Regions from separate parts of the Paenibacillus tritici genome, predicted to be linked through region 2. Evidence: riboswitches for the same ligand, from Rfam matches in the RefSeq annotation. Region 2 holds a riboswitch; the other holds the start of a gene.
The links. A riboswitch is a leader RNA that binds a small molecule or an ion and turns the genes downstream of it on or off. The one in region 2 is predicted to bind glycine.

Region 1 (15,698 bases), 490 kb from region 2:
CTGGCTTGTACCGTTTGAATAGTTCATTGACATCCACAAGCGAGGTTACCCGGTGCCCGTCAATCGCATACAGCGCATCTCCGGCGGCAATCCCTGCCTTGCGCGCTTCCGCTGTGACCACCTTCGTTACCGTTAGTGGCTCCTGCCCGGGCAGTCCGACAATCACAGGCCAGCTCTCCTCCAGCTCTACCCCGAGGCTCGGACGCCGTACCTCTCCGTACTGGAGCAGTTGATTCATGATGTACTTCACCGTCTCTGCCGGAATGGCGAAGCCCATGTTCTCCACCCCCACGGCTGCGAACTTCAAGCTGTTGACTCCCAGGATCTCGCCTGTCATGCTCACGAGCGGCCCTCCGCTGTTGCCGGGATTGATAGCCGTGTCGCTCTGAATCAGCCGGTAGGCAGCATCCACCGAACGATTGAGACCGCTAATTACGCCCACCGTAGCTGAATTTCTCAGCGTGAACGAGATGGGCGTCCCGATCACTATGACCTTTTCTCCTACCTGCAGGCTGGCTGAACTACCCGCAAAGGTGGCGGGCTTCAGGGATTTGGCTTTGATTTTGATAAGGGCAAGATCACTGAACTCATCCAGGTATGTATCTGTGATGTTATAGCTTGTCCCATCCGAAGTGACCGCTACCGCATTCTGCAGCCCTTCCATCACATGCGCATTGGTAATGATCCACCCGTCCGCCTTGACGATAATGCCGGAGCCGTGTGTCAGATTGTAACGGTCATCCGGGCCGCTGGCTTCCCCGCCGGCTTTGCCGATAATGCCTACCACAGACGGCGATACCGCGCGGATGATGGACGGAACCGGGTCCGTGGCTGTTTTGCCCCCTTGCTCTCTACTCCCTGCTTTGACCCCACCTGCTTGTCCAATCTGTATTACATTCGCAGATGCCTCGCTGTCTGCCGCTAATGGCGCTGGCTCTCCGTAGACCGCCCCATGTACAGCACCGGGCACACTTATGAACCCCGACAATGCCAGCAGCAGAACACCCGGCAGCAACTTATTGCTTCGGGCAATCCCTTTTCTCCTCATCTCCATCGCCCTCTCCCCTTCATCCATGTGAAACCTGTAACTTATATTCTAAAAAAAGACGCCTTTAGGATCGCCGCCGGCGGGTAAAGGAGTCTTTAGTAAGCTGTGCATCTGAAGTTATGTGTGCCTTACTTAGCTGAACCAATTCATAATCATTGCATAATCGGAGACCACAAAAACCAGCAGGCTCACTACTCCGAAGCCAATCGCAAACTTGTTCTTCTGCGGAGCTTTCAATAGACGGACCACACCGATAAGAATCAGGATGGTGAATACAATCATAAACGCGTCGAAGGTATGAAATTTAGACGGCTCTTGCGCGGCAGCTTCTGCAAGCAGCATGGGCAATCCCTCCCTGAAAGTGTTGTCAAGCAAGTTCCTCTAATCCATATCACCTTCTATGTTATCGTTACCATTTCAGTCACGCAATAGAAATATTTTAAAAACGTTAGTTTTGTCACAAAAAATTTTTCAAATGGCCGAATTCAGCTGTGATTCAGGGATATTTTACATTGACGGCTGCTTGTTATCCGGTTATCAAGGAGCTGTTCCACCGCAATCTTCCCATCACCTGCTGCTATTCATTCAACACATATTCTTCTCTTTGAATCTTACGGGGGACATGCTCTAAATATGCCAGTCTTGCTTGCCTGACGCCAGATTAATTTGTGTCTATATAGATTGTACTTGTGAGTTTTCCGTTCTGGGATTGCCGTGACTCCAGAGAATGTTTGGCCCTCCGGCCACTGTTGTCCCCAGACTTCTTGATTTGGGACCGCTAATCGCGGTAGAAGTCCGGTGACAAAGGCGGACGCTAACGCTCCTACAGTTCCAAAATTCTCCTCCGTCACTTTTCCCTGTCTGTATATTCTCAAGTTCAATCTATATAGGATAATGGTACAATTAATCCTATTCACTACCGGAATGCCTTTTGGAATCAAGAGAACAGGCTACAGGAAGATAGGTGACACTCGCTTGAAATACATCGAATTCGGAATCGGAAATACGTGGTTTGTGCGAACAGAGATGGAACAGCCGGATGGTACAGAGACCGAGGCCAAAGGAATAATCAGACCGGTTAAATTCCGCTCCGTATACCTGAGAGTCTGGATCAGAAGAACGGTATGGATTGCGGATTCCCGGGAAGGCTTCAAAAGAATGCAAAAAACCAGCAGCCGTTTCAAATTCATCCTCGGTATCCGCAGTGAGTTGTAGCAGGTAGCCGATAACAGAAAAAGATGACCAAGTAACCTTTACTGTGGCGTGTGTTTTTACGCACGGTTCTGATTACGGAGCGGCGGGTGACAATAAGTGGAATTAGCACATCTAATTTGGCGTCACTGGAATATTGATAGGAAGCAGTTGGAAAAACAACACTTAATCGGCTCGATTTCTGCTGAATCCGTAGAGTTCGGTGAATTAAATGGACATTTTCCACCTGCTGACTCGTAACACTCGGTTTCGGCAGTATTAAGTGCCTTATTTCCAACTGCGTCCGCTATCCCCGGTGGCCGGCCACTACTAATCAGGGTTAAGCTTCGCTTCCCCAAGGCATATACGTTTATATTAAAAAATAACCCACGCCCCTTACGAGGGGTCTTGGGTTATTTGGGTTATTTGGGTTATTTGGGTTATTGAGGTTATTCAGGTTCTATCTGCTCTTCCTACAGTTACACCGTCTCAGAGGTCTGCAGCTCCAGCTCCAGCTCCATCGCCTGCGTACGTTCTGTATCACGGATCAGGATGGGCTTCAGATACCGGCCCGTGTAGGATTCGCCGACCGTAATCAGCTTCTCCGGTGTTCCGGTGGCAAGGACGGTACCGCCGCCGCTGCCGCCTTCCGGCCCCATATCAATAATGTAATCGGCTGTCTTGATGACATCCAGGTTATGCTCAATGACCAGGACGGATTCACCGGAATCCACCAGGCGGTGCAGCACCTCAAGCAGACGGCCAATGTCGTCCACATGCAGGCCGGTTGTCGGCTCATCCAGGATATAGAGGGTCTTGCCAGTACTGCGGCGGTACAGCTCGGAAGCCAGCTTCACCCGCTGGGCTTCGCCGCCGGACAAGGTCGTTCCCGGCTGGCCGATGTTGATGTAGCCCAGACCCACATCGAGCAAGGTTTGCATTTTGCGGTGAATGCGCGGGATATTCTTGAAGAACTCCGTTGCATCCTCTACGGTCATCTCCAGCACATCGGAAATATTCTTGCCTTTATATTTCACTTCCAGCGTCTCGCGGTTATAACGTTTGCCCTTGCAGACTTCGCAAGGTACGTATACATCCGGCAGGAAGTGCATCTCAATCTTGATGATCCCGTCTCCACGGCAAGCCTCGCAGCGGCCACCCTTCACATTGAAGCTGAAGCGCCCCTTTTGGAAGCCGCGCACCTTGGCCTCATTGGTCTTGGAGAACAGATCGCGGATATCATCGAATACGCCTGTATACGTAGCCGGATTAGAGCGCGGGGTACGACCGATGGGAGACTGGTCAATTTCGATGACCTTATCCAGATTCTCCAGACCGCGGATTTCTTTGTGCAAGCCCGGACGGACCTTGACCGCCTTATTGAGCTGGCGTGCCAGACTCTTGTATAGAATCTCATTAATGAGTGAAGATTTGCCGGAGCCGGACACACCGGTTACCGCTGTGAAGACACCAAGCGGAATCTTCACATTCACATTCTTCAGATTATTCTCTTTGGCTCCGCGAATCTCGATCCAGCGTTCATTATCGGTAGGCCGCCGCTTGGCAGTCACCGGAATAAACTTGCGTCCGCTTAGATATTCACCGGTCAGGGAGTTCGCATCCTGCATAATTTCCTGCGGTGTCCCCTGAGCAATCACCTGACCGCCGTGTTTACCGGCACCCGGCCCGATATCAATAATGTAATCAGCCGCCATCATCGTATCCTCATCATGCTCAACGACAATCAGTGTATTGCCCAGATCACGCATATGTCCGAGTGTGGCAATCAGCCGGTCGTTGTCCCGCTGATGCAGACCGATACTTGGCTCGTCCAGAATATAGAGGACACCCATCAGACTGGAGCCGATCTGGGTAGCCAGCCTGATCCGCTGGGCTTCCCCGCCGGATAGCGACCCCGCTGCACGGCTGAGAGTCAGGTAATTCAAGCCCACATTCACCAGGAAGCCGAGCCGGCTGCTGATCTCCTTGAGGATCAGATTGGCGATAGCTGTTTCTTTCTCACTAAGCTTGAGATCTCCGAAGAAGTCCAGACAATCTCCAATCGAAAGATCCGTAACATCGGAAACATTCTGCCCGTTAATGGTCACAGCCAGAATTTCCTTCTTGAGCCGTTTGCCTTTACACGAATGGCATGGCTTGGCGCTCATGAAGCCTTCTATGAACTCGCGGATGCCCTCAGAGGCCGTATCACGGTATCGGCGCTCCAGATTGGGAATAATCCCCTCAAAGGCAACAAGGGCGTCTTTACGCTGGCCGAAGTCATTCTCATACCGGAAGCGGATCTTCTCGCTGCCCGTTCCGTGCAGCAGCTTGGCCATATGCTCCGGCGACAGGCTGCTGACAGGTACATTCTGCGGTATTTTGAAATGCTCACACACTGATTTCAGGAACTGCGGATAATAGTTGGAGGTACTGCCTGTCCAGGCCAGGAACGCCCCCTCCTCAATCGACTTCTCCGTATCCGGGATTAGCAGATCAGGGTCAACGACCATGTTCATCCCAAGCCCGTCACATTCAGGGCATGCCCCAAATGGGCTGTTGAAGGAGAACATGCGCGGCGCCAGTTCTTCTATGCTGAACCCGCAGACCGGACAAGCGAAGCTTGCACTGAACAAAAGCTCCTCCTGGCCCATCACATCCACCAGAATCTGACCGCCCGACAGCTTCAGTGCGGTCTCCAGGGAATCGGTTAGGCGGGTCGCGATATCCTCCTTAATCACAATCCGGTCCACGACCACTTCGATCGTATGCTTCTTATTCTTCTCCAGGACAATATCTTCCGTTACTTCGCGCAGTTCACCGTCCACACGTACACGGACGAAGCCTTGCTTCGAGATATCCGTGAACAGACCCTTATGCTCACCCTTGCGGCCGGAAATGACCGGAGCCAGGATCTGCAGGCGGGTCTTCTCCGGGTACTGCATGATCCGGTCAACCATCTGCTCAACGGTTTGTGAGGTGATCTCAATTCCATGATCCGGGCAGTGGGGATGACCGACCCGGGCAAAAAGCAGCCGCAGATAGTCATAGATTTCGGTAACCGTACCTACTGTCGAACGCGGGTTACGGCTCGTAGTCTTCTGGTCAATCGATATCGCCGGGGAGAGTCCTTCAATGGAATCTACATCCGGCTTCTCCATCTGGCCCAGGAACTGGCGGGCATACGCAGACAATGACTCCACATACCGGCGCTGACCCTCGGCATAGATGGTGTCGAAGGCCAGGGACGATTTGCCCGAGCCGCTCAGTCCCGTCAGCACGACGAAGCGGTCACGCGGAATCGTTACGTCGATGTTCTTGAGGTTGTGGGCTCTTGCGCCCTTAATTACTATACTTTCATGTGCCAACGGTACCTCTCCTTTAAGGGGAATTTAAAATGCAAAAACATTACCTTTCGATCCCTCCCAAACCCTCCCTTCCAAGGGAGGGCCCCAAGGGTTGCACCCTCTGGACACCTGCAAACTTGGCGGAAAGAGTTGGGCTGGGTGGATGGACGACTACTGGGGGAATAGGCTCGCTTGTCCCTACGGGACCGCTATACTACCAGTGCAGGATACGGCTCGCTGCCGCTTGCCGACAACGCTGTCCCTTCGGGATACGCGCTAAGGGCTTGAGTGCACGCTGTCCCTGCGGGATACGCGCCAAGAGCTTAACTGCGGGCTGTTCCTTCGGAATGCGCTAAGGGCTTCAACGGCAAGCTGTCCCTGCGGGATACGCAAGGGCATGGCCCCTTTATCTTCAAAAAGAACGGCCTGAATAGCGCCGTTCCCTGGATTGTTAACTTCATCGCCGCCTTACTCTGCCCGCAGCTCAAGCAAGGCATCGCGCAGCTCGGCGGCGCGCTCGAATTGCAGGTTCTTGGCGGCGTCCTTCATCTCCGCCTCCAGACGCTGCATCAGGCTCTGCTTGTCTTTCTTGTTCAGCTTGCCGCCAACGCCGGTAAGGTAATCGGCCTTGGACTCGGCCACCTTCGTCGCCTCGATGATGTCGCGTACCTTCTTGTTAATGGTCGTCGGGGTAATGCCGTGCTGCTCATTATGAGCAATTTGGATCTCACGGCGGCGCTGGGTTTCGCTCATCGCCTTCTCCATGGAATCTGTAATGCGGTCGCCATACAGGATGACACGGCCGTCCGAGTTACGGGCTGCACGGCCAATCGTCTGAATCAGCGAACGCTCGGAGCGGAGGAACCCTTCCTTGTCGGCATCCAGGATAGCGACAAGCGAGACCTCCGGCAGGTCGAGCCCTTCTCTGAGCAGGTTAATCCCGACCAATACATGGAATGTACCCAGCCGCAGATCACGCAGGATTGCCATACGCTCCAGCGTTTTGATGTCCGAGTGCATATAACGCACTTTAATCCCGATTTCCTTAAAGTAATCGGTCAGGTCCTCAGACATCTTCTTCGTAAGCGTTGTAACCAGTACACGCTCATCCCGTTCCACCCGGTCACGGATCTCACTGATCAGATCATCAATCTGCCCCTCGGTAGGGCGCACTTCAATGATCGGGTCAAGCAGACCAGTAGGACGGATAATCTGCTGCACCATAGTATCGCAGTGTTCCATCTCATAAGGTCCCGGTGTAGCGGACACATATATAATCTGGCTCACCTTGTCTTCGAATTCCTCAAATTGCAGCGGCCGGTTATCCAGCGCAGACGGCAGGCGGAACCCGTGCTCCACGAGCACTGTCTTACGCGCACGGTCACCATTATACATCGCCCGGATCTGCGGCAGCGTAGCGTGGGACTCATCAATCACAATCAGCATATCATCCGGGAAATAGTCCATGAGGGTATAGGGAGTGGCGCCCGGCTCACGGAAGGTAAGCGGACCGGAATAGTTCTCGATGCCGGAGCAGAAGCCGACTTCCTTCATCATCTCGATATCATAACGGGTCCGCTGCTCCAGCCGCTGGGCCTCCAGCAGCTTGCCTGCTTCACGCAGTACGGCCAGGCGCTCCTCAAGCTCACGCTCAATATTAACAAGGGCTACACGCATCGTCTCTTCCTGGGTGACAAAGTGGGACGCCGGGAAGATCGCGATATGATCGCGTTCGCCGATCAGTTCACCTGTCAGCACATCTATCTCCGTAATACGTTCTATCTCATCTCCGAACAACTCTACCCGGATCGCATGTTCTCCCTGGGAAGCCGGGAAGATCTCAACCACATCCCCCCGCACACGGAACGTCCCCCGCACGAAGTTGATATCATTACGCTGATACTGGATATCTACGAGCCGGCTCAGAATCTGATTGCGCGGCTTCTCCATCCCTACCCGCAGGGAGAGCAGCAAGCTTCCGTATTCCTTAGGTGAACCGAGGCCATAAATACACGACACACTCGCCACAATAATGACGTCACGGCGTTCAAACAAAGAACTGGTCGCCGAGTGGCGGAGCTTGTCGATTTCTTCATTTATACTGGAATCTTTCTCAATGTAGGTATCGGAGGAAGGAATGTACGCCTCGGGCTGGTAGTAATCGTAGTAACTGACGAAGTAATCAACCGAATTGCTTGGAAAAAACTCTTTGAACTCACTCGCGAGCTGCGCAGCAAGCGTCTTGTTGTGCGCGATGACCAGCGTCGGGCGGTTCAACTTGGAAATTACTTGTGCGATGGTAAAGGTCTTGCCTGTACCTGTCGCTCCCAGCAGCGTCTGGTGCTTCTTGCCCTGCCGGATGCCGTCCACTAACTCTTCTATGGCATGAGGCTGATCGCCCTGGGGTGTATACTCGGACTCCAGTTCAAAAGTCTTCGTACTGACGACAATATCATTCATTTGCCCGTCTCCCCTCTATCGTCTAGAATATATGAATATATTATAATTTTAACCCTAATGAGCCTTCATCCATACCAAGCTGAAAAATATGGAAGATAGGAATGCACGTTCCCGTTTATTATACAGCGTTGCCCAGACTGTTGCAAACCATAATATATAGAAATTTAAGGAGCCTGAATTTATGGATATCACTTCAATAATCGGCCTGGTGGCCGGGATTGCCGCAATGATCGGCGGTTTTCTGTGGGAAGGCGGAAGCCTGTCCGGCCTGCTGCAGCCGAATGCTGCGCTTATTGTCTTCGGCGGCACCCTGGCCGCTATACTTATCGGCTTTCCGGCCTCCAAGCTCCGCAGTGTACCGGCGGCTCTGCGCCTGGCTTTTGGCAGACAGCCGGACACCAGTCAGGAACAGGCGGAAGAGCTGATCTCCATGGCTACAGTCACGCGGCGCGGCGGCGTACTCGCACTGGAGAAACGAGCCGAAGAACATCCCGACACCTTCACCAGAGAAGGGCTGTTTCTGATTGTCGATGGCAATGACCCGGATCAGGTCCGGCAAATCCTGGAGCTTGAAATGGATGCCAAGGAGCTGAAATATGAAGGTTACGCCAAAATTTTTGAAGCGGCCGGCGGCTATGCTCCCACAATGGGGATTATCGGCACCGTTATGGGGCTGATCCGTGTATTGGGCCATTTAACGGACCCTTCCCAGCTGGGTGCCTCCATTGCTGTAGCTTTTACAGCCACGCTCTATGGCGTAGCCAGTGCTAATTTAATCTTTTTACCCATTGCCTCCAAAATTAAATCCCGCAGCCAAAGTGAACTGGGCACCATGGAGATGCTGCTCGTTGGCATCCTGTCCCTGCAGAATGGGGATCACCCGCATCTGGTCCGCAAAAAACTGGCCCCGTTCATTTCAGACGCCGCCCCCAAACGCAGCAGCAATAGCCCGGGGGAACCGCTATGAGACAAAGAAACCGCAGACAGCCCCGCGCCGCAGGCAAGGAGAGCCGGGACCGCTGGATGATTACCTATGCGGATCTGATTACGCTTCTGCTCATTTTCTTCGTGATTCTGTATGCCATGAGCAGTCTGGATTCGCAAAAGTATGCGCTTGTTTCAGGTTCCTTATCGGATACGTTCAAGAGTGGCGGTTCTGTGCTGGAGGGCGGTAATGGAGTTCTAGAAGGCAATAAGGGGAACAGCGGCCAGGCCGTCCCGAACGGACAAGAAGATGACGGCGGAACGCAAGGAGCGGTTTCCGGGGGCGATGGGGAAGGAAGCGCCACAGATTCCGGTGGCAGCTCCGGCGATGGCACCAGCACTGGTACATCCGGGCAAAACAGTGACACTGCCGGACACCAGCCGTCTGCGCGTGAGCTGGCTTTTCGTGAACAGGAAGCGAAGCTGGCGGCTCTAATGGGAGTCATCACCGAATATGTGGAGGAGAATAACCTCGGGGAACAGATCTTTGTGGCAGACAAGCCGCAGGGCATTGCGATCACGCTTAGTGACCGGTTCCTCTTCGATGCGGGCCAAGCCGAGCTGAAATCGCCTGCCTTCCCTGCACTGCGTCAGCTCTCCGGCCTGTTCCGGGGCATCGGCGCCACGGTCAGCATCGAAGGACATACCGATAATGTTCCGGTAACCCTTCGATCGGTCTACACCGACAATTGGGATCTATCCGGCGCCCGCGCACTGTCTGTGCTGCGCTTCTTCCTGGACAACGAGGGGCTTAGCCCCGATACGTTCCAGTACGCCGGTTACGCCGATACCAGACCTGCCTACGATAATACAACCGCCGAAGGACGGCAGAAGAACCGCCGGGTTGAACTGATTGTTCTGCGGCAGCTTCAGGAGGAAGAATAGCACGTAACTGCGCGCGAATCAGCTCAAATACCGGCAGGCGACAGGAGCATATATCCATTTGCTAATATAAGGAGATAGACCGCTATGCAGGATACAAACGGAGCGGCACCGGAGGCCGCAGGTTTTTTCAGGTTTTTGCGGCTGGCAGTTTCTCTGATCACGATCATTATTGCCCAGGGGATGCTTACCCTCTTTGTCGGATTTTTTGCCGCCTTCATGCAGTTCTTCTCCTCCGGTTACTTCTGGGGAGACCTGGCCCGCGTCTATCCGCTGGACAAGCTGATTGCAATTGGCGCTGATTACCTTATTGCCGGAGCTATCTTCGCCCTGGCCTGGTTTGGGGTCTGGTGGATGCTCTACGGCCTGTCCGGGAATGGGCGTATCCGCTGTTTCCCCCTGCTTCTGCTGAGCGCGTATTCGACGTTTCTTCTCCTCTTTTTACAGGTCAATCCGGTTTATAACCCCGACGCCATGATCCCCAGCTCTGCCGGGGAAGCAACATTTATCGTTTGTATGGGGATGTCTGCCGCCGTGCTTTTTCCGTTTTATTCAGCCGGAGTGTATTATTTCGTGCTCAAGCCCGCCACCCGTCCGCAAAAAAGTTACCGTTTCCTGCTGCTGTGCTCTGTATTTTCCGTTGCGGGCCTGGCTCTTCTGCCCTTCCTGTGGCATCTGGCTCCAAACATTTATCCGGGGCTGCTTGGCTTTCCAGAATGATATAAAGACGCAAAAAGACAGACCTCTCACATTAGTGACATCTAATGTAATAAGAGAAGCCTGTCGTATCCAGCCGTTCAGCAACTAAGCTGAACCTTATTCTCCAACCAATTCCTTATAAGCAGCCGCATCCAGCAGGCCGGAAGCCGCCTCGGCGAACTCACCGTCAAGCTCCAGCTCAAAAATCCATCCGCCGCCGTATGGCTGGTCATTGATCAGTTCCGGGCTGGTCTCCAGGGCGTCATTGATCTTGGTGACCGTCCCTGATACCGGTGAATACAGCTCTGACACCGTCTTCACGGATTCGATGCTGCCTACACTGTCGCCTGCGGAGATCGCTGCCCCGACTTCCGGAAATTCTACAAACACGATGTCGCCGAGCAGATGCTGCGCATGATCCGTAATCCCTACACGTACTACACGTCCCTCACCCTGCTGTGCCCATTCATGCTCTTCGCTGTATACCAGGTTGTCCAGCACTTCACTCATTTACAAGCCGCCTCTTTTCCACATTTGGAGTTCTAAATTTAGTTATAGCCTAATTTATTGACTTGCCTAATGTCAATATAACTGACAGTAAAATTTAATTTGTCAACTTTTTGACGTTTTTTTGATTGACAGTATGGAGGGTTACCCGGTTTAATGGAATCAGTAGAATATCATATCGTTTGCGAATGATGGCATAGGGAGAGACTGTCTCACAGGAAGACAGCGCCGAAGGAGTAAGCCCGGGATGGGTGAATCTCTCAGGCAAAAGGACCTTTGCCGGACGCATCTCTGGAGAGCATCCAGGCCTGCCGCGCAGGTCTCACGGATCACCAACGGGGAAACCTGCGCGTTACTGCAGGGTAACTCTCAGGTACAAAGGACAGAGCGAAAGTTCATTTATGCGTGTATGCATAATGGCTTTCGCCTGTCCTTTTTTGTATATAAACAGACCAAGGGAGTGACGAGATGGAGTCTTTGAGAAGAACGCCTTTTTATGACCTCTATTCCGCCTACGCGGAGTCCAGATGCATTGATTTCGGCGGCTGGGAGCTGCCGGTGCAGTTCACAGGAATCGTTAAGGAGCATGAAGCCGTCCGTGAACGGGCCGGATTATTCGATGTCTCCCATATGGGAGAATTCATGGTTACCGGCAGCGGCTCCGAGGCCTTCCTGCAGCTTATGACCACCAATGATGTCAGCCGCCTGGAGGACGGCGCAGCGCAGTATACGCTTATGCTCTATCCGGGCGGCGGAGTGGTTGACGATCTGCTCGTGTACCGGCTGGGCGAGGAGCGTTACATGCTTGTTGTCAATGCCTCCAATATCGACAAGGACTTCCAGTGGCTGCAGGAGCATCTCACACCTGAGTTCAGCGGTGTCAGCATGAAGAATGTCTCTGACGAGACCCTGCTGCTCGCGCTCCAAGGACCGCTGGCGGAGACCATTCTTGCCCAGGTCACGCAGGTCCCGCTCCCGGAGCTTAAGCCCTTCCACTTCATCGAGCAAGCTGAGGTCTGCGGTGTAACTGTCCTGCTCTCCCGCACCGGGTATACCGGTGAAGACGGCTTCGAGCTGTACGCTCCCGCAGCTACAGCGGCTGCTCTCTGGAACGGCCTGCTCGAAGCAGGCGCTCCGCATGGCCTGACTCCTGCCGGACTCGGCGCACGCGATACGCTGCGCTTCGAGGCCAAGCTGCCGCTGTACGGCCAGGAGCTGTCAGCAGACATCACTCCCCTTGAAGCCGGTGTCCAGTTCTTCGTGAAGCTGGACAAAGCTGATTTTATCGGCCGCGCTGCCCTGCTGAAGCAGAAGGAAGCCGGCCTGCCGCGCCGCCTGGTAGGTCTTGAGATGATCGACCGCGGCATCCCCCGCTCCCACTATCCCGTGTATGCGGACGGAGTGAAGATCGGTGAAGTCACGACCGGCACCCAATCCCCGACACTGAAACGGAATCTCGGACTCGCCCTGCTGGATGCTGCCTATACGGAGACCGGCACAGAGGTGTATGTGGAGATCCGCGGCAAGCAGCTTAAGGCTGTTGTCATCAAAGCCCCGTTCTACAAAAAGAGCCAAGGAGTGAAGCCCCAATGAAGCACCGCTATCTGCCCATGACGGAGCAAGACCGTGCAGAAATGATGGAAACTGTAGGCATACAGTCCATTGACGAGCTGTTCGCCGATATTCCGCAGTCTGTCCGCTACCAGGGAACAATGCCGATGTCCGGCGCCCTGGACGAATATGCACTGCTTCGCCATATGAAGGGCCTGGCTGACAAGAATGCCGACTTCGACACCCACACCAGCTTCCTGGGCGCCGGATTGTACGACCACCACGTTCCGGTCGTCATCAACCATGTGATTTCCCGTTCGGAATTCTATACTGCCTACACTCCTTACCAGCCGGAGATCAGCCAGGGGGAGCTTCAGGCGATCTTTGAATTCCAGTCCTATATCTGTGAGCTGACCGGCATGAAGGTTGCCAATGCCAGTATGTATGACGGCGCAACCGCCTTCTCTGAAGCAGCGGTGCTGGCCGCCGGTGCCACCAAACGCAAGAAGCTGATTGTCTCCCGCACGGTTCATCCTGAAGCACGGCAGGTGCTGCGCACCTCCGCCAATGCCTGGGGCCTGCAAATTGTAGAGATCAACTATGCAGACGGTGTGACGGACCTCGCACAGCTGGCCGCCGCAATCGACGGCGATACCGCCGCCGTTCTGGTTCAGTCCCCCAACTTCTTCGGCGGCATTGAGGATCTGCGCGGGATCGAACCGCTGGTCCATGCGGTCAAGGGACTGCTTGTCGTCAGCGCGAATCCGATTGCGCTGGGCGTACTGGAAGCGCCCGGACGGCTTGGCGCCGACATCGTCGTCGGCGATGCGCAGCCGCTCGGAATTGCCGCTTCGCTCGGCGGTCCGACCTGCGGATTCTTCGCCGTTGCCGAGCCGTTAATGCGCCGGATGCCGGGCCGGATCGTCGGCCAGACCGTTGACCGTAACGGTAAGCGCGGCTTCGTCTTGACCCTTCAGGCGCGGGAGCAGCATATCCGCCGCGAGAAGGCGACCTCGAATATCTGCTCCAACCAGGCGCTGCTGGCGCTGTGCGCCTCCGTCTACTTATCCGTGATGGGCAAAGAGGGAATGCGTGAGGTTGGCGAGCTGAACATCCGCAAGAGTCATTACGCCGCCGGAAGGCTGGCTGCCATTGCCGGGGCAGAGCGCGTCTTCAGCGCCCCGTTCTTCAATGAATTTGTACTGAAGCTGCCGGAAGGCAGCAGTGTGAGTGCGGTGAACTCCAAGCTGCTGAAGGAAGGCTATCTCGGCGGATATGACTTAAGCCGGGATTATCCCGAGCTGGCCGGACATATGCTGGTTGCCGTAACGGAGAAAAGAAGCCGAACCGAAATTGACGAATTCGCAAGTGTACTGGAGGGCTGTATATGAAACCCGAACAAAGTCTGATCTTCGAATTAAGCCGTCCCGGCCGATCGGCCTACTCTTTGCCGCTGTGTGATGTGCCGCAGGACGAGGGCCTTGGCTCACTCATTCCTGAAGGGCTGCTGCGCAGCGAACCTGTACTTCTGCCGGAGGTCTCTGAAGTGGATGTCATCCGCCACTATACCTCCCTGTCGCGGCGCAACTTCGGCGTCGATAACGGCTTCTATCCGCTCGGCTCCTGCACGATGAAGTATAACCCGAAGATCAATGAAGATGTCGCCCGCTTCCCCGGCCTGTCCAAAATCCACCCGTACCAGCCGGAAGAGAGCATTCAGGGTGCGCTTGAATTGATGTACACGCTGCAAAAGGATCTCGCCGGACTGACCGGCATGGACGCTGTATCCCTTCAGCCTGCTGCCGGAGCCCATGGCGAATGGACCGGCCTGATGATGATCCGCGCCTATCACGAGAGCGGCGGCGAAGTCCGCTCCAAGGTGATCGTGCCGGATTCCTCACACGGGACTAACCCCGCCAGCGCCGCAGCGGCCGGACTCGACACCGTGACCATCCCCTCCAACGACAAGGGAATGGTCGATCTTGAAGCGCTGAAGGCCGCTGTCGGCAGCGACACCGCTGCGCTGATGCTGACGAACCCGAGCACGCTCGGACTCTTCGAGACTCAGATCGTAGAGATCGCGGCCATTGTGCATGAAGCAGGCGGTCTGCTCTATTACGACGGAGCGAACTCCAACGCGATTATGGGCATCACCCGCCCGGGCGATATGGGCTTCGATGTGGTCCATCTCAACCTGCATAAGACGATGAGCACACCGCACGGCGGCGGCGGGCCGGGAGCCGGACCGGTTGGCGTGAAGGCGAAGCTAATTCCGTTCCTGCCGCAGCCTACTGTGGCCCAGAACGAGGATGGCAGTTTCACACTGGACTGCGGCGGGCCGGAATCCATCGGCCGCGTCAAAGCTTTTTACGGCAACTTCGGTATTCTCGTCCGTGCTTATGCCTATATCCGCACCTACGGGCCGGACGGCCTGCGCGAGGTCTCCGAGAATGCGGTGCTGAACGCCAACTATATGATGCACCGGTTGGCCCCTTATTTCGAGATTCCCTTCCCGGGTGTCTGCAAGCATGAATTCGTTATGTCCGGCAGACGCCTTAAGCAATACGGCGTGCGCACTCTGGATGTAGCCAAACGGCTGCTCGACTTCGGTTATCATCCGCCGACGGTCTACTTCCCGCTGACCGTAGAGGAATGTATGATGATTGAGCCGACCGAGACTGAGAGCAAGGAGACGCTCGATGGCTTCATTGAGACCATGATCCGGATCGTCAAGGAAGCCGAGGAGACACCGGAGATCGTGATTAATGCACCGCATACCACGGAGATTAGCCGGCTGGATGAGACACAGGCCGCGCGTAAGCCGGTACTCAACTGCTCCTGCGGATAAACCTTCAATAATAGACTTACACCGCTGCACCACCCTTATTTTAAAATAGCCGGGCAAGTGATACGTCAGTATCGCTGCCCGGCTATTCTGTATGTACCGCGGTTATGGAGAGGCGGTGTCTACGGCGTAAGCCGTTTGACGAACTGAAAGCGGTCATTCACCCGCATTTTACTGTAAATGC
Region 2 (15,698 bases):
GGCGATCTGGTAGCCTGTGTGAATGAAGTGAAGCAGGAAGAGATCGACGCTCTGTTCGCGGAATACACCGAGCTGTATGCCATTGATTACGGCACGTACAGCCAAGAAGCATGGGAAGCCAGCGTTAAGGTTCAAGCGAGCTATGAGATTGCCCTTAAGCGCTTCCTGGATGCAGGCGGCTACAATGCCTTCACTTCAAACTTCGAGGATCTGCACGGGATGAAGCAGCTTCCGGGCCTTGCCGTTCAGCGTCTGATGGCACAGGGCTACGGCTTCGCCGGTGAAGGGGACTGGAAGACCGCTGCCTTGGACCGCCTGATGAAGGTGATGAGCCACAACCTGAACACCGGGTTCATGGAAGATTACACATATGAGATGGCTGCCGGACAAGAAGCTATTCTCCAGTCTCATATGCTTGAGGTTGACCCGAGCCTGGCCAGCAACCAGCCGAAGATTATCGTGTCTCCGCTGGGAATTGGCGACCGTGAAGACCCGGCCCGTCTCGTATTTGACGGCAAGGCAGGCGAAGGTGTCGTGGTATCCATGGCCGACTTCGGCACCCATTACAAGCTGCTGATCAACGAAGTTACCGCATTCGAGCCAACCGTTCCGGCTCCGAATCTTCCGGTAGCCCGTGTGCTGTGGCAGGTGAAGCCTAACTTCCAGGACGGGGTCAAGGCCTGGATCGAGAACGGCGGCGGTCACCACACCGTAGTATCGCTTAACCTGACTACCGATCAGATCGTTACCTATGCCAAGCTCGTTGGCCTGGAATACGTGATTATCAAGTAATTAGAGAATAAAGTATCACCATACATGTAAGAAGGAGCGAGTAGGCTGTATGCCTGCTCGCCCCTTTCTTTTTGTATATGCACAGGAAGAGATAGGGTGTGAAGTGGACGAGTGCAAACTGCCAGGCTAGGCTGAGAGGAAATAGCTGGATTTTGTACACTTGCTTATGAAGGATTGGACCGTGCCGGGAGAGCAGTTGGAAAAACAGCACTTAATAATCTGAAATTCCTGCAATGTGGCAAATGTATTATTAGCAGATGCTGTTTATCCACTTATTTAAGTAGTATAGATAAAAAACGATGAATTAAGCTACATTTTTCCACTTGCTTGTTGCCGGGACGGGGCGTACAGTGCAGCCGGGGGGAAATACGGTGCTACGTAGGGACAGTATCCCCCAGTAATCGTCAGTGCTTGGTTCCCTCCCCCGGCAGCGGTCACTTCTTATTCCGGGCGCGGTACTGCTGCGGCGTTACGCCGACCATCCGCTTGAACAGGTTGGAGAAGCTGCCCAGGCTGGTGTACCCTACCTGCTCGGCAATGTCGGTAATCTTAAGTTCGGTCTCCTCCAGCAGCTGCTTGGCCTTCTGCAGCCGTTCCTGGATAATCACATCGGATATGGATAATCCGGTCTCCTTCTTGAACAGCCGGGACAAATAAGCCGGGTTCAGGTACACATACCCCGCCAGCTCATCCCGGGTGATCTCTTCGCTCAGCCGGGAGCGGATATACTGTCTGATCTTGGTGACGGTAGCCGAGGATACATTATTGCTGGTCTGCAATAAGCGCATCGCGGCTCTCAGGCACTCCATCGCCCAGTTCTGGAGAGAGGCGGAGTGCTTCGGATAATTCTCCTTATCCATCAGCGACTTCAGCTCCGCAGAGTCATGGGCAGATAAGCCTTTTTTGGCGAGAACCGTATGGAGGATGAAGAGGATGCCGTGGATGAGCTGACGGTGCAGCTCATTCGTCCAGCGGTCTGCCCCGATATTGACGAACCACAGCGTAACGCGGCGCTCCAGCTCCTCAAGCTCACCAAGCTCCAGAATGGTCGCCCACTCTCCGAATAAATGCATCGGTGCTGCCAGCGGCAGGGCATCCAGCGGTTTGTCCTTGGCATCAGCAGGCTCGTCCGGTCCGAACACCTGACGCGAACGGTTCAGATTGCGCTGTTCCCGCTCGGTGACATAAGTGTAGGCACTCATGATTCCGGGCAGAGATACACCCGGACTGATGTAGACCGACAAGGAGCAATGCAGCAGCCGCTCGCAGGTATCCAGGAAGGTCCGGCAGTTCTGCTCCAGCGTCTGCCGGACAGCATTCATATCGCCTCTCACGTAAATAACCGCCAGGTTGTGGCCCACCTGATCCTGCAGCACCGTGCCTTCCAGCCCGCTCAGCAGCAGCTCCTCTGCCATATTGCGCAGCGCATATTCCATAATGGTCTCGTCCCGGGCGCTAAGATTCTCTTTCCATTGCTCCAGGCCGAGCAGGGCGAGGAAGTAGCGGTCATCCGGCTGTAGATCCAGATTGTAGGTATTCGCCGGAATGGTGAGCGATTCCAGCACAGGGGCAGCCCGCTGGCTGAGAATATCCTGCCAGAAGCGTTCCACCAGAAGGGGCAGCTGATGCTCCCATTTTCTCCGGTACTCCTTGATCAGTGTCTCGAACTGTTGCTGCTCCCGCTGTTTGTGAATCTCGGCGAGCGCCTCACGGGAGATCTTCATCAATTCCTCATAGTCTACCGGCTTGAGCAGATAATGGAAGGCCCCATGGTAAATGGCGCGCTGCGCATACTCGAAATCAGCATGGCAAGTCAGCATAATCGTCAGCGTCCCGGGCGCGAATTGCTTCACCCAGGCCAGCAGCTCCAGACCGCTTCTCCCCGGCATTTCGATATCGCAGATCAGCAGATCTACGGGCGCCTGCTCCAGTGTGACAATCGCCTGATCCACATTCTCTGCAAGGCAGACCTCCGCCACCTTCAAAGCGCTCCAATCCACCCCCTGCTGCAAACCGAGCAAGGCGAAATATTGATCATCCACGATTAGAACTCTGTACATACGAACGTCACAGCTCCCTCTGAACAGGTAGTCTTAGCTCCACAACAGCTCCTCCGTCAGGAGCATTATGGAAGGTAAGGTTTGCCCGGTTGTTATAGAACATCAGCATTCGTCGGTATACGTTCCATATTCCCAGATGACGGTCTGTAGGTTCTTTCTCATATAAGCCCAGATTAAGCTTGTCGAGCTGCTGACTGGAGAAGCCGGGACCGGAATCCCGGATCTGAATGGCAATGCAGGCATCGCTGTTCTCCCCGGCTTCTTCGCTCACCGTAATTCCGACTTCAAAGGGCTTGGAATTATTGATGAAGCCATGCTTGATGGCATTCTCGACGAAGGGCTGAACCAGCAGCGGCGGAATCAGGGTATGCTCAAGCTCCGCGGGGAGCTGAAGGTGATAGGCCAGCTTGTTCGGATACATCACCATTTGAATCTCAATATAGTTCTGAATATGATTGAATTCGCTCAGCAGAGGAATCCAGGTGTTATTGGTACTCATAATGAACCGGAAATGGGAGACCAGATGTCCAATCATTTTTTTGATCAGGGCATCCTGCTTCAGCTCTACCAGATGGAAGACGATATTCAAGGAATTCATGAAAAAATGGGGATTGATCTGCGCCTGAAGATGCTTAAGCTCGGCCTGCTGCACCTTCATCTGCTCCTCATACACATCAATCTTGAGATTGCCGATCTGCTCGGCCATCTGGTTGAACTGCCGGGTAATAATCTGGAATTCCCTGCTGTTGCCTTCCTTCAGCCGGTATTCCAGCTGTCCCTTCCCCAGAATGCGCATCCCGCTGGTCAGCTGCTGGATAGGCTTGAACACAAGCCGGCTGAGCAGCGCCAGCAGGATACCTATAATGATAATAATGGCGAAGGGAATAACCTTAATAATTCGCTGGAAGACCGGCAGCTCGTCGAGAATAGACTTCTCATCCAGCAGAATGAAGACATTCAGATTGGAATATTGTGAAGGCTTGTCGATCAGCAGATAATTATTGCCGTTGCTCAGCCGGATTGACTTATCCGCCGGGTGGTCAGGATTGCCCAGCTGGCTGCGGATGAGGGCAAGATCCTCCCCGGCGAATTCGCCCCATAGCAATTTGCCGTCATTGCTGATGATGCCGATCTGTCCGCTGCCTGCTGTTGACTCCAGTTGGGTCAAGGGCTGAGCCAGGGAGTCGATGCTGACCAGTACCCCCATCAGGAGCCGGCCGCTCTTGTCCGGCAGCACCTTGAATAACACCGGCTCCCCGCCGAGGATCACGGTCTCCCACTTCAGGGAGGCCTGGAGATTAGGAGCCTTCAGGCGCGGGGACAGACCGGAGGTAATCATCTCCTTCTCCTGATAATACTCTCTCTGGCTGCTGAGGAATAACTCTTCCCGGTCCTGATGGTATACGAATACACTGCGGATGATAGTGTAATAGCTGACATCGCTATACCACTGGTCCATCAGCTTGCGGATGGACAGGTAATAGTTGACACTGTCCGGGCCGCTGTCGGAGTATAGCTCCAGCAGCATATTTTCATTCGCCGTACGCAGCAGATAATGGCTGGTCTGCTCCAGCAGCTCATCGAGTGTACCTAAGTGAAGGGTTAAGGTGTCTGAAGCGGACTTCGCAACTTTCTCCCGGACAATGTTGGTGGAATAGAGATTGGTGTAAGAGAGAAACAGGAACAGCGGCGTGACCAGCAGCAGGACAAGTGCGCTCACTTTGAATCGCAAGGATAATTTCACAGTTTCACGTTCACCCCTTAGGTACATTTGCGCCCTGGCGGCAGGAAAGGGGAAGGACGTCTGCCGTCCTTCCCCTTAGCCTATTTATTTAGGATTGTTTAGCTTTCCAGGCATCATATTGCTTCTGAACCTCGGCACGGATATCTTCGATTCCGTTGGCCTTCAGCTTCTTATTATATTCCTCAAGCACCTTGTCTACACCCAGACTGCCTGTTTCCAGCAGTGGACGGAATTCCTTGATAATGTTGCTGACCACGGATACCTGTGTTTTGACAGGGTCCGTATTGAAGTTGAAGCCGAACGACTTCACCTTATGGGCGCTCTCGTTATAGGCCTTGAACTTCTCCCATTTATCGGCACTTTCGCCTTCCCACAGGTAGGTTATGGTCTGGTTGCCGAACATCCATTCAATCCCCGGCGCCCAGCCAGTATCGGCGCGGGTAGCAATGCCGTCAGGGAGCTTGATGAAGTTGTCCTTGCCGTCCACCTTGACATACTGCCGTCCTTCCACGCCGAAGTCAATCAGATTAACCAGGTGCGGGTCCGTATGGAGCAGATTGAGCAGCATCATCGTCCGCTCCGGATCAATGGAGGTACGTCCGATCGCCATCATGGAGTTGCTGACGCTGGCGGTGCTGATCTCAGGTTCATTCCCCTTCAGCTTCACCAGCTCAATGCCGGTGGCGATGGAATCTTCCTTGTCGGAATCCGGCTTATCCGAACCGAACTTCATCCAGGTCTTGCCGGCCTTGAAAGCGTCTTCAGTGCTGGTCTTAGTAGTGGCGGCATCCTTGTTGATGTAGCCTTTGCTGAACCAGTCGCCGTAGAGCTTCATCCGGTATATCGCTGTGTCGGACTCCATGGAGCTGATAATCATCTTATCGGTCTTCGTATCCAGAACGATACCGGCAGGAGCGCCTGCAACCAGCTCATAACGGAAGTTTTCCTTCATGCTCTCTTTGGTTTTGTCGAAGTAGCCCAGCGTATCGGAGCCGCTGCCGGAGAGCCAGATCGGCGCAATGGCCGGTTCCTTCTCCTTGATCGTCTGCAGCCATGGCTCCAGATCCTCCAGCGTCTGGATCGAGTTCACATCGAATCCGTATTTATCGACCAGATCCTTCCGGAACATAATCGTATGGCTCTCGCCAATTTCCTTATTGGTGGGAATCGCATATACTTTGCCGTCTACCGTTCCGCCGTCGAGGAAGCGGGGATCGAGTGTCTCCTTGATGCCTTGTCCATATTGGGCTAACAGATCATCAAGCGGCAGGAATGCGCCTTTGGCTACGTTGTTGGCGAAATCCGCCCAGTTAGGGGCAAAGGTCAGATCCACCTGTTCCCCGGATTGGTAAGCCAGCGCCATCTTCTCGGCCCAGGAGGACCAAGGAAGCCCCTGGAAGTCAATCTCGGCGTTAATTTTCTCCTTGAGATATCTATTGATCTCTTCCACAACCGCCTTGGTATCATTCTGCGGGAAATTCCCAACCGTGTAAACGGTTAACTTCCGGAACGTTGAAATATCGGGATTACTGCTGCCTTCTGTTCCTCCGGCGGTAGCGGCTGCTGTCGATTCTGCCTTGGATGGAGCGGAAGCGCCCGAATTGCCCCCGCCGCACCCGGTAATGCCCAGTATCACGGCGGTCAGAGCAGCAAACACCGCGCCAGAGCTTCTTGTTGTTCTCATTTGTATGAACCTCCTCAATGATAATTAGATCATATATTCTAACCGGCATTTACGCCAGAGTCAGACCGGGTTACCCTTTGATGGCCCCTATCGTAAGGCCTTTGGTGAAGTACTTCTGGAAGAAGGGATAGACGAACAGGATCGGGCCAATCGACACCACCACCATGGCCATCCGCAGACTTTCGGTCGGAACCGATTCTTGGACCATCAGGGCTACTCCGCTGCCCGCCAATTGGTTCTTGAAGAACTCTGCCTGACGGATCATCTGGATCATGACATACTGCAAGGAGAACTTGTCCGTGTCATTGATGAAGAGCATGGAGTTGAACCAGTCATTCCAATACGTCAGTGTAGTGAACAGGCCAACGGTGGCGAGAACGGGCAGCGAGATCGGAAGCACCAGCTGGAAGAAGATCCGCCATTCCGATGCCCCGTCCAGTTTGCCGGATTCGATCATCTCTTCCGGGATCGTCTGCTGGAAGAAGGTGCGGGTTATGAAGATATAGAAGGCATTGGACAAGCCGGGCAGAATAAGCGCGACCAGCGAGTCCTTGAGATCCAGATAGTTAACGTACAGCAGGTAGAAGGGGACCAGCCCGCCCGAGAACAGCATGGTAATCAGCAGGTAGAAGTTAAACGTCTTTTTGAAAGGAAAATCCTTCCGGTAGAGCGGATACGCATATAGCGCAATCAGCAGCACGGCCAGAACAGTCCCGATAAGGGTAACGGTCAGGCTGACGCCATACGCTTTAACTAATGTCTCCGAATGCTTGAACAGATATTGGTACGCGGATGCGTCGATATGATCGGGCCAGAATTTGTATCCCTGCAGCGTCAATGTCTTCTCGTTTGTTAAGGAGATGGCAACAATGAGCAGGATCGGCAGGATACACGCCAGGCTGAAGGCGATGAAGAACACATGAAGTATAATCTGGGCGGTGGTAGAGCCCTTGGCGTAAGCGCTGGTTCGGGATGCAGTAGTCATTAGAATCCTCCGTTTCTAGAAAAGAGCCGTATCGCGGTTCAGCTTGCGGGCCAGAGCGTTCGCGCCTATGACCAGGAAGAAGCCGACGATGGACTGGTAGAAGTTCGCCGCTGAGGACATCCCCAGGTCGTTGAGCTGGATCAGGCCCCGGTAGACATAGGTGTCGATGACGTCCGTAGTCGAGCGCAGCGCACCGGAGTCCAGGGTCACATGGTAGAACAGCCCGAAGTCAGAGCGGAAGATGCCGCCCATGTTAAGAATCGTGAGAATCACCATGATCGGCGTAAGCAGCGGCAGGGTAATCTTGGTGATCTGCTTCCATTTGCTGGCGCCGTCCATCACCGCAGCCTCATACAATTCTTCGCTGATGCCGGTGATGGCTGCAAGGTAGATGACACTGCCGATCCCGATGGAATGCCACATCTTGGTGATCCACAGAATGTAAGGCCATGCGTTAGGATGCATATATGCGTTCACCGAGGAGTAGCCGAACATTGGCAGAATATGCTTGACCAGGAAGCCGTACTCCGGGTGCAGGAAGGCATAGACGATGAAGCTGACCACGACCATGGACAGGAAGTTCGGCATAATCATGACGGTCTGGAAGAACTTCGAAGCCAGCTTGTTACGCACCTCATTGATCGCAATCGCCAGCGAGACCGAGAGAATGAGTCCTGAGATAATGAAGACCACATTGTACCCCACGGTGTTGATGGTCACGCGCAGGGCGTCAGAGGTGGCGAAGAGGAACCGGAAGTTATCGAGCCCGGCCCAGGGGCTGCCCATAATGCCGTCAATATAGTTGATATTCTTGAAGGCAATGAATAATCCGAACATCGGAATGTAGCAGTTGATGAAAAAGATAATCGAGGTGGGCAGCAGCATAATCAGCAGCACCCGGTATCTCACGATATTGAGCAGCAACCGGCGGAAGCGGCCCTGCGGCTGCGTATAGGGCGGCTTGGTTAAAGCTTGGGTTCTAGGATTTGTCATAGGTTCTAACCTCACTCTGCTTATTCTGGATGAATTTATTATAGTAGAGACGATGAACGGAATTCTCTCTTGCAAATGACCCTGTTTATTCAAAAATGACCTGTTCCCGCAAAACTCCTGTAGAGCATTGCGACTTTTTTCACAGATCATTACTCACATTGCCGGTAATATGTTAGAATATCAGAACGCATTAACGCTTCACCAATTTAATACATCACACAAGCTATGATTGCTATGGATCACACTATAGCAGGAGCAGCTTCTGGAGAGACTGCGGGGAACCGCAGCGCCGAAGGGTTCACAATCTCAGGCAAAAGGACAGAAGAGTACCGGATTTGTATTTGCCGTGCTGAGGAACCCTCTGCCGGGCAGAAGCTTATTTGGATATTCTTTAGGAACCGGGAGATTGGATGACATCCAGTCTCCTTTTTGTTTTGTTTTGGAGTTACCGGCATAACAGCGTCATATATATTAAGGGGGAAACAGGTATGGCACAGACAGAATTAAAGAGAGAGCTGGCTAACCGGCATGTTCAGCTTATAGCTATCGGCGGCACCATTGGCACAGGGTTGTTCCTGGGCTCAGGCAAAGCGATTCAGCAGGCCGGGCCTTCCATTATGCTCACGTATCTCATCGTGGGAATTGCCGTGTTTTTTGTGATGCGGGCGCTGGGGGAGCTGCTGCTCTCCAAGGCGGGGTATCAGTCTTTTACAGACATTGCTGAGGACTATCTGGGGCCCCGGACGGCGTTCATTACGGGCTGGACCTACTGGTTCTGCTGGATTATGACGGCGATGGCGGATGTGATTGCGGTGGGCGTCTACGTCCAGTATTGGTTCGATATCCCGCAGTGGGTGCCTGCTGTCATCTGCCTGATGATTCTGCTGGGCCTCAATTTGCTGACGGTCAAAAGCTTCGGCGAGCTGGAATTCTGGTTCGCTCTGATTAAGGTAGTTACGATTCTGGCCCTGATCGGCCTGGGGATCATTCTTCTGGTGATCGGGTTCAAGACAGATGCAGGCTCGGTTACAGTCCGCAATCTCTGGGAGCATGGCGGCGTGTTTCCGAACGGGGTGAGGGGCTTCTTATTCTCCTTCCAGATGGTGGTATTCGCTTATGTGGGCGTGGAGCTGGTGGGGGTATCGGCGGCCGAAACAGCTAATCCGGAGAAAAACATTCCGTCAGCCATCAATAAAATCCCTCTGCGGATTCTGTTCTTCTATGTAGGCGCGCTCTTCGTGCTGCTGTGCATTAACCCTTGGACCCAGCTTAGCGCGGCTGAAAGTCCGTTCGTGAGAACCTTCAGTCTGGTGGGAATTCCGATTGCTGCAGGGATTATCAATTTCGTGGTCTTAACCTCGGCGGCCTCTGCCTGCAACAGCGGGATGTTCTCGACCAGCCGGATTCTCTACAATCTGAGCAGACGGAATCAGGCCTCCCCCCAGCTCGGCAAGCTGAACCGGAATCATGTACCTGCGAATTCCCTATTCATTTCTACTATAGTGATCTCTGCCGGGGCACTGCTCAGCAAGCTCATTCCGGGTCAGGCCTTCGGCATCGTGACTACGATCAGTGCCATTTGCTTCATCTGGGTCTGGGGTGTTGTGCTGGTCTGCCATATCAAGTATAAAAGGAACCGCCCGGACTTACATGCCACTTCCAAATTCAAAGCGCCATTCACCCCGGTGATGAACTATGCCGTCCTGACGCTGTTTGCTGCCATTCTTGTGATCATGCTCTTTGCCGATGAGACCCGTCCGGCGCTGCTGTTCACCCCGCTCTGGTTCATTCTGCTGTTCCTCCTGTATTCCATGCGGAGCAAAAAGGAGAAAAAGGAACAGGAAATCAGTATAATCAATACATAAACTGATTTCAGCATGACAAGGGAGCAGCAGCCGCATGAACAAAACAGACCGCATGTTAGCTATCGTACTGGAGCTGCAGCGTAAAGACGTTGTACGGGCAGAGGATTTGGCGGCAGCCTTCGAGACGAGCGTAAGGACGATCTACCGGGATATTCAGGCTCTCAGTGAAGCCGGAGTGCCGGTGATAGGGGCGACGGGTCAGGGATATTCATTAGTGAAGGGGTATTTCCTGCCCCCGGTCAGCTTCACCGCCGAGGAAGCGGTGACCCTGCTGATTGGGACGGACTTCATTGAACAACGGTTCGACGCTCATTACGGGACCCAGGCCTCCGCAGCAGGCAGGAAAATCGAGGCGATTCTGCCGGAGGATGTCCGCGGCAGCGCCTCCCGGATACGCAAGAGCATCCGGCTGCTCACCCCGGGCAAAGAAATCACGCAGGGAACGGAGCAAGTGTACATCGAGCAGATCCGCCGCGCAATCCTGGAGGAGCGGAAGATCAGCTTCGGGTATTGGAAATTCAGGCATGAGGCGGATGGTAGTCACCGGAGTGTCCGCACGGTCAGGCCTTACGGGCTTGTACTGAACAGAGGTGCATGGACACTGGTCGCCTATTGTGAGCTGCGGCAGGAGATCCGTCATTTCCGGTTATCCAGAATGAGCGAGCTTACCGTTCTGGATGACCGGTTTCAGGCGCCTGCGGATTTCGATCTGCACGAGTACCAGCCGGAGGATGACCGCCATGTACACGTGCGTATTTTGGTTCAGCCGGAGATCGCGGGCAAGGCGGCTGAATCGGGTAACTTTTATCTGGAGGCAATGGAGGACCAGGCTGACGGAAGGCTTATGACCTTTCGCGTGCGCCAGCCCGAGGATCTGCTGCAGTGGGTACTCGGCTGGGGGGCAGACGCTGTTGTGCTGGAGCCGGAAGCCTTGCGGAACCGGGTGCGGGATGAAGCTGCGAGGATGTTCAGCCGCTACTGACATCACGTAGTGACCAGGGAAGAATTCATTGTGAGGAGTTACGAACATGAAGCACCGGTTACGCCCATATATGACCCGCCTGACCTCTCTCAGTGAAGCGGAGCAGCAGGCCATACTGGATGAGATTCTGGTTGAGGAATACAGCAAGGGAACCATTCTGCTCAGGCAGGGGGAGGTTCCCGGGAAGTGCTATTTCGTGTTACAAGGCTGCGTGCGGCAGCATAGCGTGGACGTTACAGGCCGCGACATCACCTCTAACTTCTATACAGAGGAGCAGGCCATCGCGATCTTCAATGCGCATAAGGAGGATGCCTCTTCGGAATACAGCCTGACCTGTCTGGAGGACTGCGTACTGGTTGTCGGCGCGCTGAATACGGAGCAGGCCATGTACGCCAAGCATACGCAGCTGGAGGGGATGACCCGCCGGATGATCGAGGAGAACTTCGGTCAGATGCAGGAGGCATTCGCTGCTTTTGTGGCCGCTTCCCCCGAAGACCGTCTGAAGACACTGATGCAGACAAGACCCGGATTGATCAGCCGCGTCCCCCAGCATCAGCTGGCCAGCTATCTCGGCATGACCCCGGAGTCCCTAAGCCGGATTAAGAAGCGGCTGCAGTGTGAACGCGCGGAGCCGGAATCCTGAACAGCAGCCATATCCCGAGTCCCAGCTCCCCGGCGGTCATCGGCAGTATAAATATCCACTTCACCATCTGGATGAACCCCGTATATTCTGGCACGAGTAAGCTGCACAGATGCAATGCCATATAACCGAAGCCTGCCAGCAGCAGCAGTACACTGAGGGGCTTCGGAATATTCTCCGCCCGAACCGCAAGTAATCCTACCACGAGCAGATGCCCGCCGAATAGAATCAGCCCCGCCGACCATACCGCCTCGAATCCCTGAAGAGCAAGCATAACCTCCCCCTGTAGTTGTCCTTTGGTGAAGCCGGAGAGTTCCGGTGCACTTCCTCCTGTAAGCAGGGAAACCACGATCAGACTCGACACAGCCACCCCCAATACCGCCGTATAAGCCAGGCGCAGCCAGGCCCCCAGCAGGGATAGACCCGGATGTACAGGCCTCAGAACCTGATATAAGGCCCAGGCAGCCACGACGTCACAGGCGATGATTACGATCCACCCGAGGATTTCGGCCCTGAACAGCGAAGGAGAGGACTGAAGACGGGCGAAGGTAGCGGCGGCATCCCCATTCACCACAACACTTCCATGAATATATCCATACGAGAATGCGGCGGCAATTGCCATTACAATGAGTGAGATTCCCCCGGTACGTGCCACTGTTACTGACATCAGCATAACCCCCTGATTGATTAATGATTGTGGTTATATTGTACGCAGCAGCGGGCAGGGGGGCATTGACTTAAGATAAGAGGGGAATGTTTAATTTTAAATATTAAGAATTGAATAAAGGATAGCCATCAAAAAATGTCGAACCTTAGTTTAGGATATTGCTGAGCAATGAAGCTAACTGAATAAAAGGAGACCCGCACCTATGAAAAACATCGTACGCTCCCTTGAAGATATAGTGAATCTGGTACCCATCCTGAAAGCTGCTTTTCCTTATGATCTGTCGGTTGCGGTCTGTGACACTGAGAAGTTTCTCGTCTATTACCCTGGGGATTCCATTGATCTGGGGATTAGCGCCGGGCAGATTATTCACGCAGATGAACCTCTGTATCATGCACTGAAAAATGATGAATACACAAGGGCCAATGTTCCCAAAGAGTATTACGGATACGAATTTGTGGGCACCGTCCTTCCGGTACATGGAGAGGATGAACGTGTCTGCGGGGCGATCTGCATTCAGGTGCGCAGACAGACCGAGCTGCGGGAAATTGCCGACCGGATGACACTGTCCCTGAATCAGGCTAATGCACGGATCGTGCAGGTAGCGGGCGGGTCTAACCAGTTGGCCGACTTCTCACAGAAGCTGCTGGCCCAGTCAGAGACCACTGCTGCAAGTGTCCAAAAAAGCGATGAAGTGCTGGCCGTCCTGAGGAAGGTTGCCGACCAGACGCATCTGCTTGGAATTAATGCGGCCATTGAGGCCGCCCATGCCGGGGAGAAGGGTCGGGGCTTCGACATTGTCGCCAGAGAAATCCGCAAGTTCTCACAGGAGACCGAGCAATCCGCGCAGCGGATACGGGACACCCTGCGGGAGATCCAGACAGCGATGAAGGGAATCGGTCAATCCATCGGTCAGATTGCTTCGGTGGGGCAAGAGCAGGCAGCTTCAACGCAAGAGATGTCCAGCTTCATTGAGGAGATCCGGGCGATGTCGGAGCAATTGAACCAGTTCGCGCAGAAGCTGTGAGGCAAGTGTGGAAGCTGCCTGCATAGGCCCGCGAATCTTACAGATGTGCGATCAGTGTGGCCGCCAGCGCCAGGAAGGCCGGGAGTCCTTGCATCAGCAGAATGGATCTCTTGGAGGTGAGTCCGCCGTAGATCGCCGCAACCGCCACGCAGATGAGGAAGAACAATTGCAGCTGGTACCCGAAGTCCGCGCTCGGATGCAGCAGGCCCCAGATTAGACCGGCTGCCAGGAAGCCGTTATACAAGCCCTGGTTGGCAGCAAGCGACTTCGTCTCCCGGGAGAAGGCAGGGGAGGTTCCGAATGCCTTCTGTGCTCTCGGGGTGGTCCACAGAAACATCTCCAGTACAAGTATGTACACATGCTCTAGTGCTACTAAGGCTACAAGAATTAAACTTACAGTCATCATAACGAGTCCCTCTTTTCAAGTGATAGGAATAGGAATTTACATTGCGCAAAATATAATTTTACAAACCTAAATATAACCAAATATTTTCCTTTTGTCAATTTATTGCATCCATATTGTAAGGGAGGAAGGAAATGTACATCAGAACACTGGCCCCCTCGGACGCCGAAAGCTACCGGGCGCTTCGTTTGCAGTCGCTGCAGCAGCACCCTGAGGCTTTTCTAAGCTCCTATGAATCGGAAGTGAAATTGTCCACCGAGACGACCCGAATCAAGCTGGACTCCTCGGACGAACATTTCACCCTGGGTGCCTTCTTGGACGGGGAGCAGAGGCTGGTGGGAATGGCTACCTTGTTCCGGGAGAGCAGGCCCAAGATTCAGCACAAAGCTCATGTCTATGCAGTATATGTAGATCCGGATGCCCGTAAACATGGCACGGGACGCGCGCTGATGCTGGAGCTGATTGCCCGGGCGAAGGCTGCACCGGGGCTGGAGCTGCTGACGCTGACCGTAACCTCCAATAACGTTCCGGCCAAAAGACTCTACGAATCCCTGGGATTCATCCGCTACGGCACAGAGCCGAAGGCGATGAAGCTTGGCAGCGAGTATCTGGATGAGGATCTGATGGTGCTGATGCTGTAAAATACAGCAAAAGCCCCTCCCGCCTTTTCGGCAGAAGGGGCAAAGATGAAGGGGCGGTTGCTTACTTCGCAGACTTTCCGCTCAGGATGGCCTTCACTTGGCTGACCATTGCCGCTGCGTCAGCACTGGTGACACCGTCCTGCGGACGGAAGCTTCCGTCTTGATCCAGCTTCACGATCTTAAGGGCAAGCGCGGTCTGAATGGCTCCCGAGTTCAGGGTATTGATCTGGTCATTATCCTTGATCTCTACCGGGATCAGCTTGATCATCGGCAGTTGGCCGCTGGTCTGGAGCGTATTAATCAGCAGAGAGGTGAACGATTCGCGGGTTACGCTCATATTCGGATCAATTTTGATCTGAAGCTTCACCTCAGGTCCGGCAGCGTCCTTGATGAACTGGACGGCTTCGGTTGCGGTAATCGTCCCGCTCACCGTACCGGGTGCTGGATGTGCCTTCAGATAAGCCAGAGCATTACTAATGGCTACGGCTGCTTCCGCACGGGTAATTTCCAGCTTAGGGTTAAGCTTGCCGCTGGCATCCAGCTTCAGAACACCGTAGTTCAGGGCGCGCTGGATGGAACCGGAATACTCGGCCTTCACCTGATCCTGGTCGGTATACTCCACTACCACCGGCTTAATCATCGGCAGCCGCCCGCTGTTCTCGATCGCATCAATGAGCTGGTGTGTGAATTCCTCGCGTGTCAGCTTCTCACCAGGCTTCAGATCTGCTGGCAGGTCCAAGCCGTGCACACCGGCAATAATCAGCGCCTGTGCATACCAGGCGGAGTCACTCGCGTTCTTGAAATAGTCGGTGGCATGCGGCTCCTTCACGAACCGGATCGTATCCAGATTCAGATCAAGCGCACTCACGATCATCTGCACCCCCTGGGCGGCTGTGATGCTGAGGTTCGGGCCGAACAGATCAGCGCTGATGCCTTTGATCAGGCCGCTGTTCTGCAGAGCAATAATCTTCTCCTTGCCCTGCACGTTATGAATATCCTTGAAGGCTGCCGCAGAAGCCAGTTGTTGTCCGGCGAAGCTGAGCGCCAGCGCAGCGGCTGCGGATATAGTCATGATCTTGAATGTATTCTTCATGTTCAGTCACCTCATAAGAGTAGTTTGTGGTTTATTTGTGATCTTAGACGGCGACTGAGGCCAAAAGGTTCCAACAAATTTCAGCTTGCCTGCATTTCTATTGCCGTGCCGACACAATCTGATTC

Region 1: it holds a riboswitch for glycine, as region 2 does, so the genes downstream of both, gcvT (glycine cleavage system aminomethyltransferase GcvT) here and KDC22_RS32215 (amino acid permease) in region 2, are expected to answer to the same signal.

The regions. Positions count from the first base shown of each region.
Region 1 covers NZ_CP073365.1:6,998,421-7,014,118, forward strand. The annotation lists gene KDC22_RS30155 (S1C family serine protease) at 1-1,048, opposite strand, end outside; gene KDC22_RS30160 (DUF2759 family protein) at 1,181-1,390, opposite strand; gene KDC22_RS30165 (DUF3977 family protein) at 2,024-2,263, shown strand; gene uvrA (excinuclease ABC subunit UvrA) at 2,719-5,607, opposite strand; gene uvrB (excinuclease ABC subunit UvrB) at 6,055-8,046, opposite strand; gene KDC22_RS30180 (flagellar motor protein) at 8,228-9,013, shown strand; gene KDC22_RS30185 (flagellar motor protein MotB) at 9,010-9,915, shown strand; gene KDC22_RS30190 (hypothetical protein) at 10,000-10,632, shown strand; gene gcvH (glycine cleavage system protein GcvH) at 10,729-11,121, opposite strand; glycine riboswitch at 11,307-11,404, shown strand; glycine riboswitch at 11,408-11,506, shown strand; gene gcvT (glycine cleavage system aminomethyltransferase GcvT) at 11,587-12,711, shown strand; gene gcvPA (aminomethyl-transferring glycine dehydrogenase subunit GcvPA) at 12,708-14,060, shown strand; gene gcvPB (aminomethyl-transferring glycine dehydrogenase subunit GcvPB) at 14,057-15,517, shown strand; gene KDC22_RS30215 (helix-turn-helix domain-containing protein) at 15,637-15,698, opposite strand, start outside.
Region 2 covers NZ_CP073365.1:7,485,435-7,501,132, reverse strand. The annotation lists gene araA (L-arabinose isomerase) at 1-792, shown strand, start outside; gene KDC22_RS32240 (helix-turn-helix domain-containing protein) at 1,227-2,852, opposite strand; gene KDC22_RS32235 (sensor histidine kinase) at 2,860-4,572, opposite strand; gene KDC22_RS32230 (ABC transporter substrate-binding protein) at 4,685-6,280, opposite strand; gene KDC22_RS32225 (carbohydrate ABC transporter permease) at 6,351-7,265, opposite strand; gene KDC22_RS32220 (ABC transporter permease) at 7,281-8,258, opposite strand; glycine riboswitch at 8,511-8,590, shown strand; gene KDC22_RS32215 (amino acid permease) at 8,747-10,123, shown strand; gene KDC22_RS32210 (helix-turn-helix transcriptional regulator) at 10,158-11,105, shown strand; gene KDC22_RS32205 (Crp/Fnr family transcriptional regulator) at 11,152-11,748, shown strand; gene KDC22_RS32200 (DUF4386 domain-containing protein) at 11,705-12,412, opposite strand; gene KDC22_RS32195 (methyl-accepting chemotaxis protein) at 12,615-13,436, shown strand; gene KDC22_RS32190 (DUF1304 domain-containing protein) at 13,474-13,842, opposite strand; gene KDC22_RS32185 (GNAT family N-acetyltransferase) at 13,974-14,480, shown strand; gene KDC22_RS33675 (S-layer homology domain-containing protein) at 14,542-15,573, opposite strand; gene KDC22_RS32175 (histidine kinase N-terminal 7TM domain-containing diguanylate cyclase) at 15,671-15,698, opposite strand, start outside.